3 regions of the Nonomuraea mesophila genome follow, and region 2 is predicted to be linked to each of the others. Evidence: riboswitches for the same ligand, from Rfam matches in the RefSeq annotation. Region 2 holds a riboswitch; each other region holds the start of a gene.
What was found. Region 2 has a riboswitch for cyclic di-AMP ahead of E1295_RS45570 (glycoside hydrolase family 25 protein). Riboswitches for the same ligand answer to the same signal wherever they lie in the genome.
Positions count from the first base shown of each region.

Region 1: another riboswitch for cyclic di-AMP. It lies ahead of E1295_RS19625 (coiled-coil domain-containing protein); the one in region 2 lies ahead of E1295_RS45570 (glycoside hydrolase family 25 protein).
Region 3: another riboswitch for cyclic di-AMP. It lies ahead of E1295_RS41365 (C40 family peptidase); the one in region 2 lies ahead of E1295_RS45570 (glycoside hydrolase family 25 protein).

Region 1 covers NZ_SMLD01000048.1:13,041-18,690, forward strand. Annotated here, with positions in the region: gene E1295_RS19610 (nucleoside/nucleotide kinase family protein) at 1-2, shown strand, start outside; gene E1295_RS52485 (50S ribosomal protein bL37) at 61-138, opposite strand; gene E1295_RS19615 (DeoR/GlpR family DNA-binding transcription regulator) at 275-1,054, shown strand; gene galT (galactose-1-phosphate uridylyltransferase) at 1,051-2,133, shown strand; cyclic di-AMP (ydaO/yuaA leader) riboswitch at 2,200-2,342, shown strand; gene E1295_RS19625 (coiled-coil domain-containing protein) at 2,348-3,301, shown strand; gene E1295_RS19630 (MFS transporter) at 3,491-4,753, opposite strand; gene E1295_RS19635 (MerR family transcriptional regulator) at 4,783-5,650, opposite strand, start outside.
Region 2 covers NZ_SMLD01000262.1:1,905-7,554, forward strand. Annotated here, with positions in the region: gene E1295_RS45560 (RrF2 family transcriptional regulator) at 1-439, opposite strand, end outside; gene E1295_RS45565 (SDR family oxidoreductase) at 498-1,250, shown strand; cyclic di-AMP (ydaO/yuaA leader) riboswitch at 1,503-1,647, shown strand; gene E1295_RS45570 (glycoside hydrolase family 25 protein) at 1,659-2,381, shown strand; gene E1295_RS45575 (isocitrate lyase/PEP mutase family protein) at 2,533-3,273, opposite strand; gene E1295_RS45580 (amino acid permease) at 3,373-4,788, opposite strand; gene E1295_RS45585 (hypothetical protein) at 4,921-5,376, opposite strand; gene E1295_RS45590 (Lrp/AsnC family transcriptional regulator) at 5,579-5,650, opposite strand, start outside.
Region 3 covers NZ_SMLD01000193.1:455-6,104, reverse strand. Annotated here, with positions in the region: gene E1295_RS41385 (sensor histidine kinase) at 1-389, shown strand, start outside; gene E1295_RS41380 (response regulator) at 386-1,054, shown strand; gene E1295_RS41375 (NYN domain-containing protein) at 1,470-2,723, shown strand; gene E1295_RS41370 (C40 family peptidase) at 2,824-3,783, shown strand; cyclic di-AMP (ydaO/yuaA leader) riboswitch at 4,205-4,368, shown strand; gene E1295_RS41365 (C40 family peptidase) at 4,442-4,966, shown strand; gene E1295_RS41360 (hypothetical protein) at 5,138-5,650, shown strand, end outside.

The DNA.
Region 1 (5,650 bases), on a different contig from region 2:
GAGGCCGGGCCGGTGGGCGGGATGGGTGCTGGTGGTGGCCGCCGGCGGGCGGCCACCACGTCAGCGTGCGGTCGGGCGCTTGCCGTGGTTGGCCTTCTTCTTCTTGCGTGCCCGGCCTTTGCGTGCTCGCCTGGCCATCAGTACGCCTCCCAGGTGATCGATGTCCTTTCAACGTCTCTCTCCCCCATGGAACGGCGCAAGCGATCCGTAGCGACCTAACATTCCCCAACAGCGCCGTGTCATAATTTGGTGGAATCTGTTGGAAGGAGCGGGCGTGCTCGCACAGCAGCGTCAGCAGACGATCCTCGAACGTGTGCGCAGCAACGGCGGTGTCCGGGTCGCCGACCTCGTACGCGAACTGGGCGTCTCCGACATGACCATCCGCCGTGACCTTGAGGTGCTGGCCGAACGCGGCCTGCTGGAGAAGGTACACGGCGGGGCGACCGCCCTCGGTCCTGGATCGACCGAGGAGCCGGGCTTCACCGCGAAGTCCGCCCGTCAGCAGCAGGAGAAGGAGGCCATCGCGCGGCACGCGGCCAGGCTGGTCCGCCCCGGCACCGCCGTGGCGCTGTCGGCGGGCACCACGATCTGGGCGCTGGCCCACCACCTCATCGGCGTCCCCGAGCTGACCGTGATCACCAACTCGATCCCCGTCGCCGAGGTCTTCCACCGCAACCCGCGCGCCGACCGCACCGTCGTGCTGACGGGAGGCGTACGTACGCCGTCCGACGCGCTGGTCGGCCCGGTTGCCGTGGCCGCGATCCGCCGCCTGCACGTGGACACGCTCTTCCTCGGCGTGCACGGGATGAGCGTGCGGGCCGGGTTCACCACGCCGAACCTGCTGGAGTCGGAGACCGACAGGGAGCTCGTGGCGGCCGCGCACCGGCTGGTCGTCCCGGCCGACCACACCAAGTGGAACACCGTGGGCATCAGCACCATCGCCGAACTGAGCGAGGCGGACGTGGTCATCACCGACGCGGGGTTGCCCGAGGACGCCCGTACCCAGCTGGCCGAGCGGGCCGGAGAACTGATCATCGCGGAGGGCACGCATTGAAGCGCACCATCACCCACCTGGCCGACGGCCGGGAGCTGGTCTACTTCGACCAGCGCGACGACGCCGATCGCAGCGCGATCGACCGTCGGCCGCTGGAGCCCCGGCCGGTGGCCTCCGAGCTGCGCTACGACCCGCTGACCGAGGAGTGGATCGCGATGGCCGGGCACCGGCAGACGCGGACGTTCCTGCCGACGGGCACGTCCGCCGAGTGCCCGTTGTGCCCGTCGTCGGACGCGCGGTCGACGGAGATCCCGGCCTACGACTATGACGTGGTGGTGTTCGAGAACCGCTTCCCATCCTTCTCCACAAATTTCGGGACTTATGACGATGTTGGCGGGTTGAGCGAGGTTCGTCCGGGGGTGGGGCGCTGCGAGGTGGTGTGCTTCACCTCCGACCACTCGTCCTCCTTCTCCAAGCTCTCCGACGCACAGGTACGGCTCGTCATGGAGGCCTGGGCCGACCGTACGGCCGAGTTGTCCGCGATCGAGGGCGTGGAGCAGGTGTTCTGCTTCGAGAACCGGGGTGAGGAGATCGGTATCACGCTGGCGCACCCGCACGGCCAGATCTACGCCTACCCGTACGTCACGCCCAGGACGAAGCTCCAGCTCGGTGCGGCGGCCCGCCATCAGGGCCCGGGCAACCTGTTCGCCGACGTGCTGGCCGCCGAGCGGGCCGCCGGGACGCGGGTGGTGGCCGGTAACGAGCTGTGGACGGCGTTCGTGCCGGCGGCCGCGCGCTGGCCGTTCGAGGTGCACGTCTATCCGCACCGGCAGGTGCCCGACCTGGCGGCGCTCACGGAGGAGGAACGTGCGGCGTTCGCCCCGCTCTACACCTCGGTGCTGCGGGCCTTCGACGGGTTGTTCGGCGGCGTGATGCCGTACATCTCGGCCTGGCACCAGGCTCCGGTGCGGCGGGACCGCGAGCTCGCGTACCTGCATCTGGAGCTTTTCAGCATCCGGCGGGCGCCGAACAAGCTCAAGTATCTGGCGGGCTCGGAGTCCGCGATGGGCGCGTTCGTCAACGACGTGATGCCGGAGGAGGCGGCCTGTATGCTCCGGTCACGGATCGATCAAGAATAGATTTCTACTTAAGGTCGCATGACTCGTGATCTACCACTAATATCCCGTTATGCACCGGCCGTAACAGCCGTTGCACCGCCTAATCCTGGGCGAGTTGCCCAGGAGCCGGGGACCCATCGCACCTGGGGTGAATCCACTTCGGTGGTAGGGAAACGCAGCTCCCTTACCCGAACCCGTCAGCTAACCCGGCCGGCAGAGGGAGAGGAACACCTACGTGGCGGCTTCGTCCCCCGCGAGTCTTGCCATCGGTCTCATCGCCGCCGCCGCCGTCGCCGTCTCGGCGGCCCCGGCGTCCGCAACGGCCAAGCCCAAGGAGTCGGAGCTACGGGCCCAGCTCAAGCAGCTCAACAACAAGGTCGACAAGCTGATCGAGGCGTACAACCTCAAGCGGGTCGAGCTGGCCAAGGCACAGAAGTCGGCCAAGGCGGCCAAGGCCCGGCTGGCCACCGCCGAGGAGGCGCTCACGACGGCCGAGAAGCGGGTCGCCGAGATCGCCCGGCTGCGCTACCAGAATGGCAACTCCGGCGTTCCCGCGTTCATGCTGCCCGAGAACAGCGGCGGCGCGGCCGTGCTCAACCAGGTCACCGCCGAGCAGCAGGCGTTCGTGCAGGGCGTGGCCAAGGCACGCGACCAGAAGAAGAAGGCCGCCCTGGAGGCCGCCGAGCTCGCCGGCAAGATCCGCAAGGACGCCGCCGAGGTGGCCGGCCGGCGCGAGAAGGCCGAGGACGTCATCGACGACATCGAGAAGAAGCTGCAGGACCTGGTGCCGTTCGGCACGAACCGCAGGTCGGACGGCGGCTGGGCGCCCGAACTGCCGTCCGGCTCCGACAACATCACCCCGCGCACGCGGTTGATGAAGGAGCAGATCGGCAAGAACTTCGCGCTGCCCTTCACCGTCGGCTGCTTCCGCGGCGGCTCAAGCGGCGAACACCCGCTGGGCCGGGCCTGCGACTTCATGATGAGCACGGGCGGCTCGATGCCCTCCGCCGCCAACGCCGCCCTGGGCGACCGCATCGCGGAATGGGCCATCAAGAACAAGAGCAAGCTGGGCGTCAAGTACGTCATCTGGAAGCAGCGCATCAACCACGGATCGGGCTGGAGCACGATGTCCGACCGTGGCAGCATCACGGAGAACCACTACGACCACGTGCACATCTCCATGAACTGACAAGGGAGAACCCTGTGCTCCCGCTGCTTCGCCTGCGCCGTCGTAGCAAGAAGCCGGCTGCTCGGGCTTGCGCCGGGAACCGTCGGTCGGTGGGCGACGATCTGCGGCGGTCGACCAGCCCGCTATGGCAACGCTGCGGGCCAGGCGCGTAACCGGACCTGACACTGTGCCGACACGCAGATCCGCCTCCTACCCGGGAGACGGCATCTGTTGAGGCGCGTAGTTCCGCAGTTCTGGCGTCGCCCAGGCGATCCCCGCCACGGTCACGGTCGTGAGCAGCCCGCCGGCGCAGATCACCATCCGCGGATCGAGAATCGATGCGGCGGCCCCGTGCAGCAGGTTCGCGATGTGCGGGCCTCCGAAGAGGACGACGGTGAGCAAGCCCTGGATCCTGCCGCGTATGGCGTCGTGGGTGTGTGCTTGGGTGATGGCATTGCGAAACGTGCTCAGCACGAAGTTGACCGCACCGCCGAGGACGAGCGCCGTCAGCGCGATCCACAGATGCGCAGCCGATCCGAACGCCACCACGGTGATCCCCCACGCCGCCGCGGCCGCCGCCATGAGCGCACCGTGACGCCGGGCGCGGGTGAACGTGCCGGACCACAAGGCCGCCGTGACGACTCCTGCTGGATAGGCGGCGTACAGCAGGCCGAGTTCCAGGCCACCTGCCGCGGGTCCGCCGTAGCTGTGCTGGGCGAGCTCCGGGAACAGGGCTGTCGGCATCCCGAAGACCATCGCCGCGAGGTCCACCGCCAGTACGGCCACCAGCAGCCGGCTGGCCGCCAAGTACCGGAAACTGGCCAGCACTTGGCCGATCACGGGCCGGCGCCCGCGGCTGCGGGCATCCGGATCGGCCGATGGACTGCCCGGGTGCGGTGGCAGCGGTGGCAGCTTGACGACGGCCCACACGATGGCCAGCAGCGCGACGGCGTCGAACAGGTACAGCGTGTCGAGCCCGACGAGCGGTATCAACACACCTGCCAGGACAGGGCCCAGGATCGACCCGGCGTAACGGGTCAAGGAGCTGAGGCCGTTGGCCGCCGGCAGCAGCTCGATCGGGACAAGGCGGGGCACCGTGGCACCCATCGTGGTCATGATCGCCGCAAAGGCCAGCCCTTGGCAGGCGACCAGCGTCATCAGGATGGCAACGGAGCGTCCGCCCAGTGCGGCGTGGATCCACAAGGCTGCGTACGTCAACGCCAGACCGCTGTGCGCCGCGAGCAACACCTTTCGCCGGTCCACGACGTCGGCGAGGGCCCCGACCCAAAGCGCCGCCCCGACCAGCGCCACGAACGACACCGCGCCCGCTACGCCCACGGCCGCCGAAGAGCCGGTCACCGTGAACAGTTGGGCCGGTACCGCGATCACGCTGAACGAACCGCCCACCGCGCAGACAGCCGATGCCACCCACAGCCGCCGGTAGGCCGCGATGGCCAGGGGACGGCGATCCATCGTGTGGACGCCGAATGATCGTGCCGTGCTCACCGCCCGTTGCCCCCGGCTTCGGGTGCGGCCGGTGTCTGGAGATTCACCACGTCGGCGACGACGCCGGCGATGTTGTCGGGCGCGCCGGCGGCGTACGCCAGCGCGATCAGGCCGTCCAGCGCCTGCTGAGGGCCGGCCGCCCCGGTCAGAACCTCGCGTACCTGCTCGTCCGGAACGACGGTGGACAGCCCATCGGAACACAGCAGATACCGATCACCGGCCACGGCCCTGTGCAGCGACAGTTCCGGCTGGGCTCCGCGCGTGCCGGTCAGCGCTCGTGTGAGCAGCGAGCGTTGCGGATGCGAGGCCGCTTCCTCCGAGGCCAGCCGGCCCTCGTCGACCAGCGCCTGCACGTAGGTGTGATCGTGGGTGATCCTGTGCAGCTCACCGTCGCGTACCAGGTAGGCCCGGGTATCACCGATGTGCACCAGCGCCAGCTGTGATCCCGACCACAGCAACGCCGTGAGCGTGGTGGCCACCTCACCCGACTCCGTCGACGCGGCGATTTCCCCGATGGCCCGCTCGGCTTCGCCGACCGCGTCGGCGAGCGCGCCGAGCAGGTCCTCGGCCGGCACGGCCAGGGTCTGCAACGGTTTGAACGCATCGATGGCCGCCGCACTGGCCAGGTCTCCGCCGCCCGAGCAGCGATCCCCGTCCGCCACCGCCAGCATCCCGGGTCCGGCGTAGGCGGTGTCCTCGTTACTCGTACGCACCGGTCCGGACTCCGAGCAGGCGGCGTAACGGATCCCGAGCAGGGTCTCTTCCACTGTGCTTCCTCTCCCCGACAGATAGTCGACGAGGAAAGTGGCCAGCTCGCCGCGGGCGGCGGTCTCGGTCAGCACCTGCTGCCAGTAGGCGGCGATC
Region 2 (5,650 bases):
CCGGCGCCCATTCCGGCAGTTCGGTAAGGATGTCGGCGAGGGTGACGCCGTCAAGGCTGGCCCGCCATGCCCGGTGAGCGTCGGCCATCTTCTCGGCGAGGACGCAGATGTGCTCGCACTCCTCCGCAGGCAGCGCGCCGCGCCCCTGCCGGCGGATCTCGCGGCACTCGTACGGCGTGGACCGGCCGTCGACGGCCTCCACGATCTGCAGCAGCGTGATCTCGGCGGCGGGCCGCGCCAGCCGGAAGCCTCCCCTCGGGCCGGTGGACGCGACCAGGAGCCCGGCCTTGACCAGTTCCTTGAGCTGCTTGGTGAGGTAGGCCGCCGGCAGGTCGAAGTGGAGCGCGAGCTGCGCCGCCGACGCGCTGTCTCCGGGCTGGAGCTGGGCCAGCGTGGTCGCGCAGTGCAGGACCCACTCGGTACTCACAGGCAGCTTCACGCCACGAGTCTATCGAAGTTATTATGGATCCCTTTAGTCCATAATTAAGGGGATCACCATGCGGATCGCAGTCGCCGGCGCGACCGGGAACATCGGGGCACTCACCGCCGCCACTCTCGAACGCGACGGACACGAGGTCGTGCGCATCAGCCGCTCGCTCGGCGTGGACCTGGCGACCGGCGAGCCGGTCAGAGGTCTCGACGACGCCCTGACCGGCGTGGAAGCGGTCATCGACGCCCTGAACGCGCCTCCGGCCGGCCCGGAGGAGACGGTGGCGTTCTTCGGCGCCACCACGCGGAACCTGCTGGCCGCCGAGGAGCGGGCCGGGGTGCGCCACCACGTCCTGCTGTCGATCGTCGGGATCCACCGCGTCGAGGGCAACGCCCACTACGCCGGCAAGCGGGAGCAGGAGCGGCTCGTGGCCGCCGGGCCGGTGCCGTGGACGATCGTGCCGGTCACGCAGTTCCACGACTTCGCCGAAATGGTGGCGAGCTGGACGGAGCAGGGCGGCGTCGCCACGATCGCGCCGCTGCTCGTGCAGCCGATCGCGCCCGCCGACGTGGCCGGCGTGCTCGCCGAGATCGCGACCGGCGAACCGCGTGGACGGTGCGCCGACGTCGCCGGTCCCGAGCCGCAGGACCTGGTCGACATGGCCCGGCGCACGCACCAGGCACGGGGACGTACGGTGCGGCTCGTGCCGACGTGGTCGGGAGTCTTCGGCCCGGCGATGGCGGGGGACGTGCTGATGCCCGGCGAGGGTGCGCGCATCGCGCCGACCACTTTCGATGCCTGGCTGGCGGAGCAGCGGTGAACGTCCAGGCCGGCTTCCCGGCGGCGCGGGCACCGACCTGCGACGCCCGCTTCATAGGGGGCCTGCGTACGGTGCCGGGAAAATTTTGCCAAAACTCTGGAACGCCTGCACACGCGGCGTTCCAGGGCCTTCTCAGGTAAAAAACACATTGCATGGGGATTTATACCGCTTGCAGCGCTTATGGGGTGGTATATACCTTTCTGGGGATTACGGCAGAGGTCAGCGGTGATCGTTCGCCCGGCCCTTTGCCGCGACATTGACAGGCCGAATCCGCACAGCGCGGAACCGGGGACCCACCTTTCCGGGGTGAATCGCACGCCGGCCGACGGCCGCGTGCGTAGGGCACTTCCACGTCCGAACCCGTCAGCTAACCCGGTAGGCACTTGGAAGCAAGGAGTCGATCCCCCCATGCGCGAACTCACGCGACGTCTCAGCCTTTCCGCCGCCGGCGCCCTGCTGGCCGGAACCGCCGCGCTCTCGGGCGCGAGCGCACCCGCGTACGCGGACCCCGTCGAGCCGGGCTCGGCCCAGGCGGCCGAGCAGCCGACGCTCACCTACGGCCAGGACGTGTCCAACTACCAGCCGCAGCACGACTGGGCGGCCAGCCCCGCGCAGTTCGGCATCATCAAGGCCACCGAGGGCACCGACTTCCGTGACGCCGCCTTCTCCCGGCACTGGAGCGAGCTGGGCAAGAAGGGCATCGTGCGCGGTGCGTACCACTACGGACACCCCGGCAACGACCCCATCGTCGAGGCCGAGCACTTCCTGTCGGTGGTGCACGCGCAGCCCTCCCAGGCCGGCGACCTGCTGGTGCTGGACCTGGAGACCACCGACGGCAAGTCCGTCGAGGAGGTCAACGCCTGGGCCAAGGCGTGGCTGGCGCACGTGAAGGCCGAGACCGGCATCACCCCGATGTTCTACAGCGGCTGGAACTTCGCCGACACCTACGGCAAGGGCCTGGCCGAGTACCCCCTGTGGGTGGCCCACTACAGCAAGCCGAAGGGGACGGTGACACCGCCGGCCGACTGGAAGTCCTGGACCATCCACCAGTACTCCGACTCCCCCATCGACCAGAACGTCTCGGCGCTCTCCCCCGACGAGCTGCGGGCCCTGGGCCGCGCCTCCGCCTGACCGAGCGCGCCTGACCGAGCGCGGCTGACCGAGCGCGGCTGACCGAGCGCGGCTGACCGAGCGCGGCTGACCGAGCGCGGCTGACCGAGCGCGGCTGACCGGGCGCGGCTGACCGGGCGCGCGGAGGGCGGGCCGGCCCTCCGCGCGCCGGTCAGGTCGCGTACGGGTCCTGGCCCGCGCGGATGCGTCCCGCCATGGCCTTGAGCGCATCCAGCGCGGCCAGGTACGTCAGCGGGCCGAACGAGACGCGGGCGACGCCGAGGGAGGCCAGCCTGCCCAGGTCCATGCCGGGCATGCAGGACACGTTGACCGGCCCGGCGACGGCCTTGACCAGGTCGCCCACCACCTCCTCCGACGGGGCCAGGATGGGGAAGACGCAGTCGGCGCCGGCCTCCAGGTAGCGGCGCCCGCGGTCCGCGATCTCCTCGACCGAGGTCGAGCCGGTCAGGAACACGTCGACCCGCGCGTTGATCACCAGGTCGGGCCCCGCCTCCCGCAGCGCGGCGATGCGCGCGGCCTGCGTGCCGGCGTCGACCAGTCCCCCACCCTGGTAGTCGGTGTCCTCGATGTTGAACCCGGCCGCGCCGATGGCGGTGAGCCGTTCGGCGAGCTCATCGGCCGGCAGGCCGTAGCCGCCCTCGGCGTCGACGGTCACCGGTACGTCCACGGCCCTGATGATCCTGGCGGCCATGTCGAGCATCTCGTCGACGGGCGCCTGCTGGTGGTCGCCGCGCCCCAGCAGGGCGGCGATGGACGCGCTGGCCGTCGCCAGGGCGGGGAAGCCTGCCTCGGCCACGACGGTGGCGCTGCCCGCGTCCCACACGTTCGGCAGGATCAGCGGGTCGCCGGGTTTGTGCAGGGCACGCAGGAGATCGGTACGGGTGCTCGACATGATCGTTCCTTGCCTGTGAGGGTCATGTTGCTTCCATGACTCCCGCGGCCTTCACTGCGTGACACCTTTGCGGTGTGATCCGCGGCACAGCGGCGGCCGTCAGTGCTCGCCCGGCCCGGCCGGCCGCCGTTCCAGGGCGGAGTGCCGGCGGCTGTAGACGAAGTAGATGACCAGCCCGAGCAGGAACCAGGCGGCGAAACGCAGCCACGTCACCGGGTCCAGGAAGGTGATCAGCCAGATCGAGAAGAGCACCCCGATGGCCGGCACGACGGGCATCCCTGGCGTGCGGAACTCGCGGTGCAGGCCGGGCTGCCGGTAGCGGAGCACGATCACGGCCAGGCACACGACGACGAACGCCAGCAGGATGCCGATGTTCGTCAGCTCGGCGGCCTCCTGGATGGGCAGGAACCCGGCGATCACGGCGGACGCGGCGCCCACGATCCAGGTGACGCGCGTGGGCACGCGCCGTACCGGGTGCAGTTTGGCGAACCACTGCGGCAGCAGCCCGTCACGGCTCATCGAGAACCACACGCGGGTGACGCCGAGCATGAACGTGAACATGACCGTGAGGATGCCGATGATGGCGCCCACCGCGATCAACGACGCCAGCCCGGACAGCCCGACCGAGGCGAACGCCGAGGAGAAGCCGCTCTCTGGGTCGATCTCGCGGTAGTTCTGCATGCCGGTCAGCACGAGCGTGGCCAGCACGTACAGCACCATGGCGATGATCAGCGAGTAGATGATCGCCTTGGGCATGTGCCGCTGCGCGTCGCGTGACTCCTCGGCCGCCGTGCTCATCGCGTCGTAGCCGAACACCGCGAAGAACACCGTGGCGGCCCCGGTGATGGCCCCGCCGATCCCGTACGGGAAGAAGGGGTGGTAGTTGGCGGTGTTGATGTGGAAGAAGCCGACCACGATGACGAGCAGCACGACCGCGACCTTCAGCGCCACCACGAACGTCTCGAACCGGGCGGCGGTGCGCATGCCGAGGTTCAGCAGGAAGGCGATGAGCAGGCACAGCAGCACCGCGAACAGGTCCACGACGCGGCCCTCGCCGGTGCCGGGCGCGCCGAGCATCCACGCGGGCAGCGCGAACCCCAGGTTCTGGACGAGGAAGCCGAAATAGCCGGAGATGCCGATGGCGACGACCGCGACGATCGCGGTGTACTCCAGCAGCAGGTCCCAGCCGATGAACCAGCCGACGATCTCCCCCAGGACGGCGTACCCGTAGGTGTAGGCGGACCCGGCCTTCGGGATCATTCCGGCGAACTCGGCGTAGGACAGCGCGGCGGCGGCGCTGGCGACGCCCGCGATGAGGAACGACACCAGCACGGCGGGTCCCGCGGTCTCGTTGGCGACCGCGCCTGCCAGCGCGAAGATGCCCGCGCCGATGATGCCGCCCACGCCGATGGCGGTCAGCTGCCACAGTCCCAGGGTCCTGGCGAGCTCCCCCTCGTGCTCTGTGGCGATCTGCTCCACGGGTTTGCGCCTGAAGACGCCTCGCGAAGTGACCATGACGCCTCCCAGCCGATCGCGCCCCCGTGCATCCGCCTTCCCACCTGCGGCGTCAAGTAAGCCCACGCGCCGGGCAAGGGCGCGCGGGCGGCACCCGGCCGTGCTGCCGCCGCCCGCACCCCCGGGCGAGGCTCAGGGCATCTTGTACTCGGCCGCCTCGCCGCAGTAGCCGGTGCCGATCGGCGAGTTGGTGTAGCGGCACACCTGGACGACCACGCGCTCGATGGAGGTGACGCCGGTCGCGTCGGACAGCCCCAGCGAGACCTTCACGGTCGCGTCGTCCGCCTTCTGGGTGCCGGAGGCGACGACGGTGTCGCCGTGGTAGGCGGTGAAGGTGACCACGGAGTGCATGTCGTCGGGGGCGCAGATCGACAGGGGGTCGCTGTCGGACAGGGTGCCCTCGACCTGGACGGCGGGCCGGATGACGGGCCCTTCGACCCACTCCAGCGTGCCCTCGGTGACGCCGTGGCGGCATCGGTCGCCGGAGTCGGCGGCGAACTCCACCGTGGCACGGGCGCTTGCGGGCTGCGCCGTCAGGAGGAGCGCGGCGAGCGCGGCGGCGAGCGCCGCCCATGAGCGTGAACGCATGGTCGTGACCTTCCGTGTGACGGGGTGCTTCCGGGCCCCATCGTCGATCATGGGCGGGCGATGATCCAGAGCCGCGGGCGTTTCTGCGCACGGTTGCAGTGGCGGTTGCGGTGGCGCTTGCTGTGGCGCTCACAGGGACGCTCGCAGGGACGCTCACAGGGGCGCTCGCGCGCGAACGGAGCAGCGCCGGATCCGGCCGCCGTCACGGGGCCGACTTGATGTTCTTCATCGTGAAGTTCGAGGTGACGCCCCTGACGCCCGGGATGGTCATGAC
Region 3 (5,650 bases), on a different contig from region 2:
TGCCCAAGCTGGCCGGGGAATGCCGTCAGGCGGGCATGGACGTGCGGCTGACCCTCGGGGTGGAGGACACGCCGGAAGGGCTGGGCCGTAACCTCTACCGCATCGTCCAGGAGGCGCTCACCAACGCCCGCAAGCACGCGGGAGGCGCGCCGGTGGCCGTCACGGTGGCGGGCAGGCGGGGCAAGGGGGTGTCGGTGGAGGTGCGCAACCCGCTGCGGGCCCGTCCCGGCCTGCGCATCCCCGGCGCGGGCGCGGGGCTCATCGGGCTGACGGAACGCGCCGAGCTGGCGGGCGGCAGGCTGGAGCACGGCCCGACGCCGGAGGGCGAGTTCCTGGTACGCGCCTGGCTACCGTGGCCGGCGAAGAAGACGACTCGGGAGGACGCATGACCACTCCGGCCGGCGGGCCGATCAGCCTGCTGATCGTCGACGACGACGCGATGGTGCGGGCCGGGCTGTCGATGATCCTCGGCGGCGGGGGCGACATCGAGATCGTCGGCGAGGCGGGCGACGGCTCCGAGGTGCCGGCCATGGTGGCCGAGCACCGTCCCGACGTGGTGCTGATGGACATCCGCATGCCGGGCGTCGACGGGCTCACCGCCACCGAGGCGCTGCGCCGCACCTCCTCGCCGCCGGAGGTGGTGGTGCTGACCACGTTCCACGCCGACGCGCAGGTGCTGCGCGCGCTGCGGGCGGGGGCGGCCGGGTTCCTGCTGAAGGACATCGCGCCCGGTGACCTGGTGCAGGCGATCAGGAAGGTGGCCGCGGGCGAGCCGATCCTGTCGCCGGCGGTCACGCGGCAGCTCATCACGCACGTGTCCGACGGCGGCGCGGACCAGCGTACGGAGCGCGCGAGGAAGTTGCTCGACCGGCTCAGCGAGCGGGAGCGGGAGGTGGCGACGGCCGTCGGCCAGGGCAAGTCGAACGCCGACATCGCGGGCGAGCTGTTCATGAGCGTGCCCACGGTCAAGGCTCACGTGTCGCGCATCCTGACCAAGCTCGACCTCAACAACCGGGTGCAGATCGCGCTCCTGGTCTACGACGCGGGTTCGTAGCGGGGGCACCGCGCGGCCGGTGCCCCGATCGTGGCGTTCTCCGGTCGGCGGACCGCTGGAATTCCAGCTTTTCGCGCCGGGTGCCCGTGACCAGGCCGGCCGGCGCCCCCACCGGGCCTGTGGCGCGGCCGTTCCGTGCCAGGCCGGCGCGGGTCCCGCGCGTTGCGGCGGGGTCACGAGCGGACGGTACGACGCCGGGCCGCCACGGCCGGCCCCCTGGTGAGCACCCGTGCCGGCGCGGCCCGCCGCCCGTGACCAAGCGCTTGTCCACAGTGGAGTGGCCGTTACGGTCAGGTACGCGGCAGCCGTACCCTTGTCTGAAAGGGCATGTCACGAAGGGACAAGTGGGATGAGTTCAGCGGGTGAAGGCCTGTCTCGCCCGCTTCCCGAGCAGGTGCGGCTGAATGTCGTCGACTTGGCGTCTCAAGTTCTCGGCACGCTGCCCGCTGCCAGCATTCCGCCGCCGCTTCGTGGCATCGCCAAGTTCGACCCCCGCAAGCGGGCCAAGCTGGCCGGCGCGCCCATCGCGGCGCAGCTGGAGAACGACAAGAAGTTCCGCGAGCTGGTCGCCGAGTCGGTGACCGCGGGCTGGCCAGAGCTGGTCGCCTCGCTCGCCGAGGGCAACGTGCCGCCCGCCGCCGACCCCGTGCTCGTGGCCGCGGCCGCCTATCTCACGCGCCCGCCCGGCTGGGCGGAGATGATCGAGACCGCCCGCGCCGACCTGGAGCAGTCGCTGGCGGCCGCCGAGGGCTCCGAGCGCGAGGAGGTCGTCACCCGGCTGCGCGAGCAGCTCGCCGCGCAGAAGAGCGCGGCCAAGGAAGAGACCGACCGCCTGCGCGGGCAGGTCAAGGCCGCCCGCGCCGAGAACTCCGATCTGCGCCGCAGGCTCCACGACGCCCGCGAGCGGGCCAAGGCCGCGGTGCGGCGGGCCGAGGAGATGGAGCGGGCCGCAGAGGATGCGCGCACGGCCGCCTCGGCCGCGGGCAGCGCCGGCGAGTCCGAGCTGCGGCGGCTGCGCGAGCGGCTGACCGACGTGGAGAAGCAGCTCGAAGCCTCGCGCCGGGCCGCGCGTGAGGGCAGGAGCATCGAGGACTCTCGCATCAGGGTGCTGCTCGACGCGCTGCAGGACGCCTCCGCCGGGCTGCGCAGGGAGCTGGCCCTGCCCACCACGATCAGCCGGCCGGCCGACTCGGTCGCCGCGGTCACCGGAGAGCGGCCGGGCGTGCGCGTGCCCGCGCGTGCGCTCGCCGACGACGATCCGCAGCTCCTCGACCAGCTGCTCGCGCTGCCGCAGGTCCATCTGATCATCGACGGCTACAACGTCACCAAGACCGGCTACGGCACGCTCACCCTCGCCGACCAGCGCAACCGGCTGATGACCGGGCTGGGCGGGCTGGTGGCGCAGACCAGGGTCGAGGTGACCGCGGTGTTCGACGGGGCCGAGCTCAACGCCCCCGTGCAGGTCGTGGCGCCGCGCGGGGTGCGGGTGCTGTTCAGCGCGCCGGGGGAGATCGCCGACGACCTGATCCGCCAGCTCGTACGCGCCGAGCCGCCCGGCCGTGCCATCGCCGTCGTCTCGTCGGACCGGGAGGTGGCCGAGTCCGTCAGGCGGATGGGAGCCAGACCCGTTCCTTCTGGCTTGCTGCTGCGCCGCCTGGGCCGGGCTTAAGTTACGAATTGGTATGTTCGGGTGAGACCCCACCCGCCACTTCTGTACTATTTCGCCCCAGTAATGATCCCTGGGAGGCGACGCAGTGAGGTTTGGCCGGGTGCCGGTGGCCGTGGGTCTCGCGTTCGGGCTGGTGGTGTCCCCCATGGGCGCCGCGCTCGCTGATCCGAAGCCCACCATCGGGCAGGCCAAGGCCAAGCTCGACAAGCTCAACGACAAGGCCGACAAGGTCGTCGACCGTTACAACGCGGCGACCGAGCGCTACAAGAAGGCCAAGGGCTCCTACACCAAGCTGAATAAGAGCTACAAGCGCAAGCTCCGGACGGTCGCCGACCTGCGCGTCGAGATCGCCGACATGGCCGCCAGCGTCTACCGGGTCGGCGAGTACGCCACCTCCCTCCCCGGGCTGGTCGGCTCCGAGAACCCGCAGGGACGGCTGGCCGGGATGGCGCTGGCCGGGCAGATGGCCAAGGAGCGCTCGGAGAAGCTGGCCGCGTTCGACCGGGAGAACCGCGGGCTGAAGAAGCAACGCGACAAGGCGCAGGACGCGCTGCGCTCCGCCGACGAGGTGCGCGGCCAGGTCGAGAAGGAGCGCAAGGAGATCCTCGGCCTCATCGCCAAGCAGAAGAAGCTGCTGAAGAAGCTGGGCGCCTACCGGACCGGTGACCCGAACAGCACCGGCATCGAGTACACCGGATCCGCCTCCGGGAACGCCGCGGCGGTGCTGCGGTTCGCGTTCGCGCAGGTCGGCAAGCCGTACGTGTTCGGCGGGACCGGGCCAGGCGGCTACGACTGCTCGGGGCTCACCCAGGCCGCCTGGCGGGCGGCGGGCGTGTCGCTGCCGAGGACGACGTGGTCGCAGTGGTCGTGGGGCGCCAGCCGCAGGGTGTCGCTGAACGCCCTCCAGCCCGGGGACCTCATCTTCAGCGAGGGCCTGGGGCACGTCAGCATCTATGCGGGCAACGGCAAGATCGTCCATGCGCCGCAGACGGGCGACGTGGTCAAGGTGGTCAGCCTCTCCGCCTACGGCCGCAGCCTCGTGGGCGCCGTCCGCCCGTAACCCTCCTACGACGCGGCATCGTTGCCACCGTGAAGTCGCCCTGCGGGCGGCTCGCGGCCGTGTTCCGCCACGTTCCGCCATCAGCTGATCACCGCGGGTCTCGCGCGCAGGACGCGAAGAGTGTGACAAAAGCGACATATGACCCTTGACAGACGGGCGTGGCCAGAAGTGTGAGTAGGGTCACTTTTTGGTAACGGCGCCCCTGTTTCAGCAGGGGTTCCGGATTTTACTGACACCTTTTTGGATCTTTACCGGCTGACTGCGCTTTTGCCGATCCTTGACCGTACGACGTAGCTTCTGGCGTCGTCGCGGTGCACAAGCCATGGCGCCGCGGCCCCGCATCGGTCCCTCCCGATGTGAAGACAGATAAAGATCCGCTGGTCATCGCCGCGATATCCCCATGGCACACCTGTCTGACCGGGGCGATGGCCTGCCGAATCCGTGCAGCCAGGAGGCACGGAACCGGGGACCCAGCGATCCCAGTTCCCCAGGGATCAGGGGTGAATCGGCGCGCCCATCGCGCCGTAGGGCGACTTCCAGGCCCGAATCCGACAGCTAACCCGGTAGGCGTTCGTGGAAGACCCAAGGAGAAATCCTGTCTACCTCCCTGCATAACCCCCGTCTGTCCCGCCTTGCCCTGCGTGGCGCAGCGCTCACGATGACCGTGACGGCCGGAGGTCTGGTCCTCCATGCCCCGGCGGCCCTGGCGGCGACGACGAGCGACACGGCCGGCGTCTCCTCGGTGAGGGCGGCCACGGCCGCCACCACCGCGAAGTCGGCCAAGGCCGCTCGGAAGCGAGCAGCCAAGATCGCTCGGCAGAAGGTGAAGGCCGGCAAGGCCCTCGCCGTGGCCAAGAACCAGATCGGTGACCCGTACCGTTACGGCGCCACAGGACCTGGTTCGTTTGACTGCTCCGGCCTCGTCCAGTTCGCCTGGAAGAAGGCCGGGGTGAAGCTCCCGCGCGTGGCGAGCAGCCAGTTCGCCCGCATCAGGAACAAGGTCTCCTGGAAGAACCTCAAGCCAGGCGACCTCATGTTCTTCAACGGGCTCGGCCACGTGGGCATGTACGTCGGCAAGGGCAAAATGATCCATTCGCCGCGGACAGGCGAACGGGTGCGCATCGACAAGCTGGGCGGATGGCGCAAGTCGTCGTTCGTCGGCGCGGTCCGTCCCGGCCTGTGACGAAGCCCCGCCCGGGGCCTTGAGGATCCACTCAGGACCCTGGGCGGGCTCCCGTCCCCCACCGCTCGCCGTCACTGATCCCGGCATCGTCCGCCCGCACTGCTCGCGTCACCGTTCCCGGCACCGTTCTTCGCGCCGGCGTACGCGCCGGCCCCCGCTACGATCGGCAGCGTGTCCCCGCAGGTGAGCCGACGAGCCGCGCTGACCGCGGTCCTCCTCCTCGGCCTCGCCGCCGACGCTCCCGCTCCCGGACCGCCGGCCCTCCCCGCGCGGGACCGCGACCTGTGGCCGGACGGCCAGGCCGTCGCCCGCGGAGCACGTTCCCTCGTCACCGGCCACCACGCCGCGCCCGGCACGCTCGACGAGCTCGCCCGCCGCGCCGACTCGGCGGCGCTGCGGGTCACGGCCGTGCTCGGCCGCCCCGTACGGCCCGTGGTCATCGTCCCCGACACCGCGCAGGACGCCGCCAGGCTGGCCGGCTCCGGGCCTCTCGACGGGCTGGCGGCGGTGGCCGACGACGGCAGGGTGATCGTCGTCCCCGAGTCGTTCGGCAGGCTCACGTCCCTCGGCAAGGACGTCGTCCTCACCCACGAGCTGACCCACGTCGCCGCGGGCACCGGCGGGCTGCCCGTCTGGCTCTACGAGGGCTTCGCCGACTACGTGGCCTACCGGGACGCCGGGCTG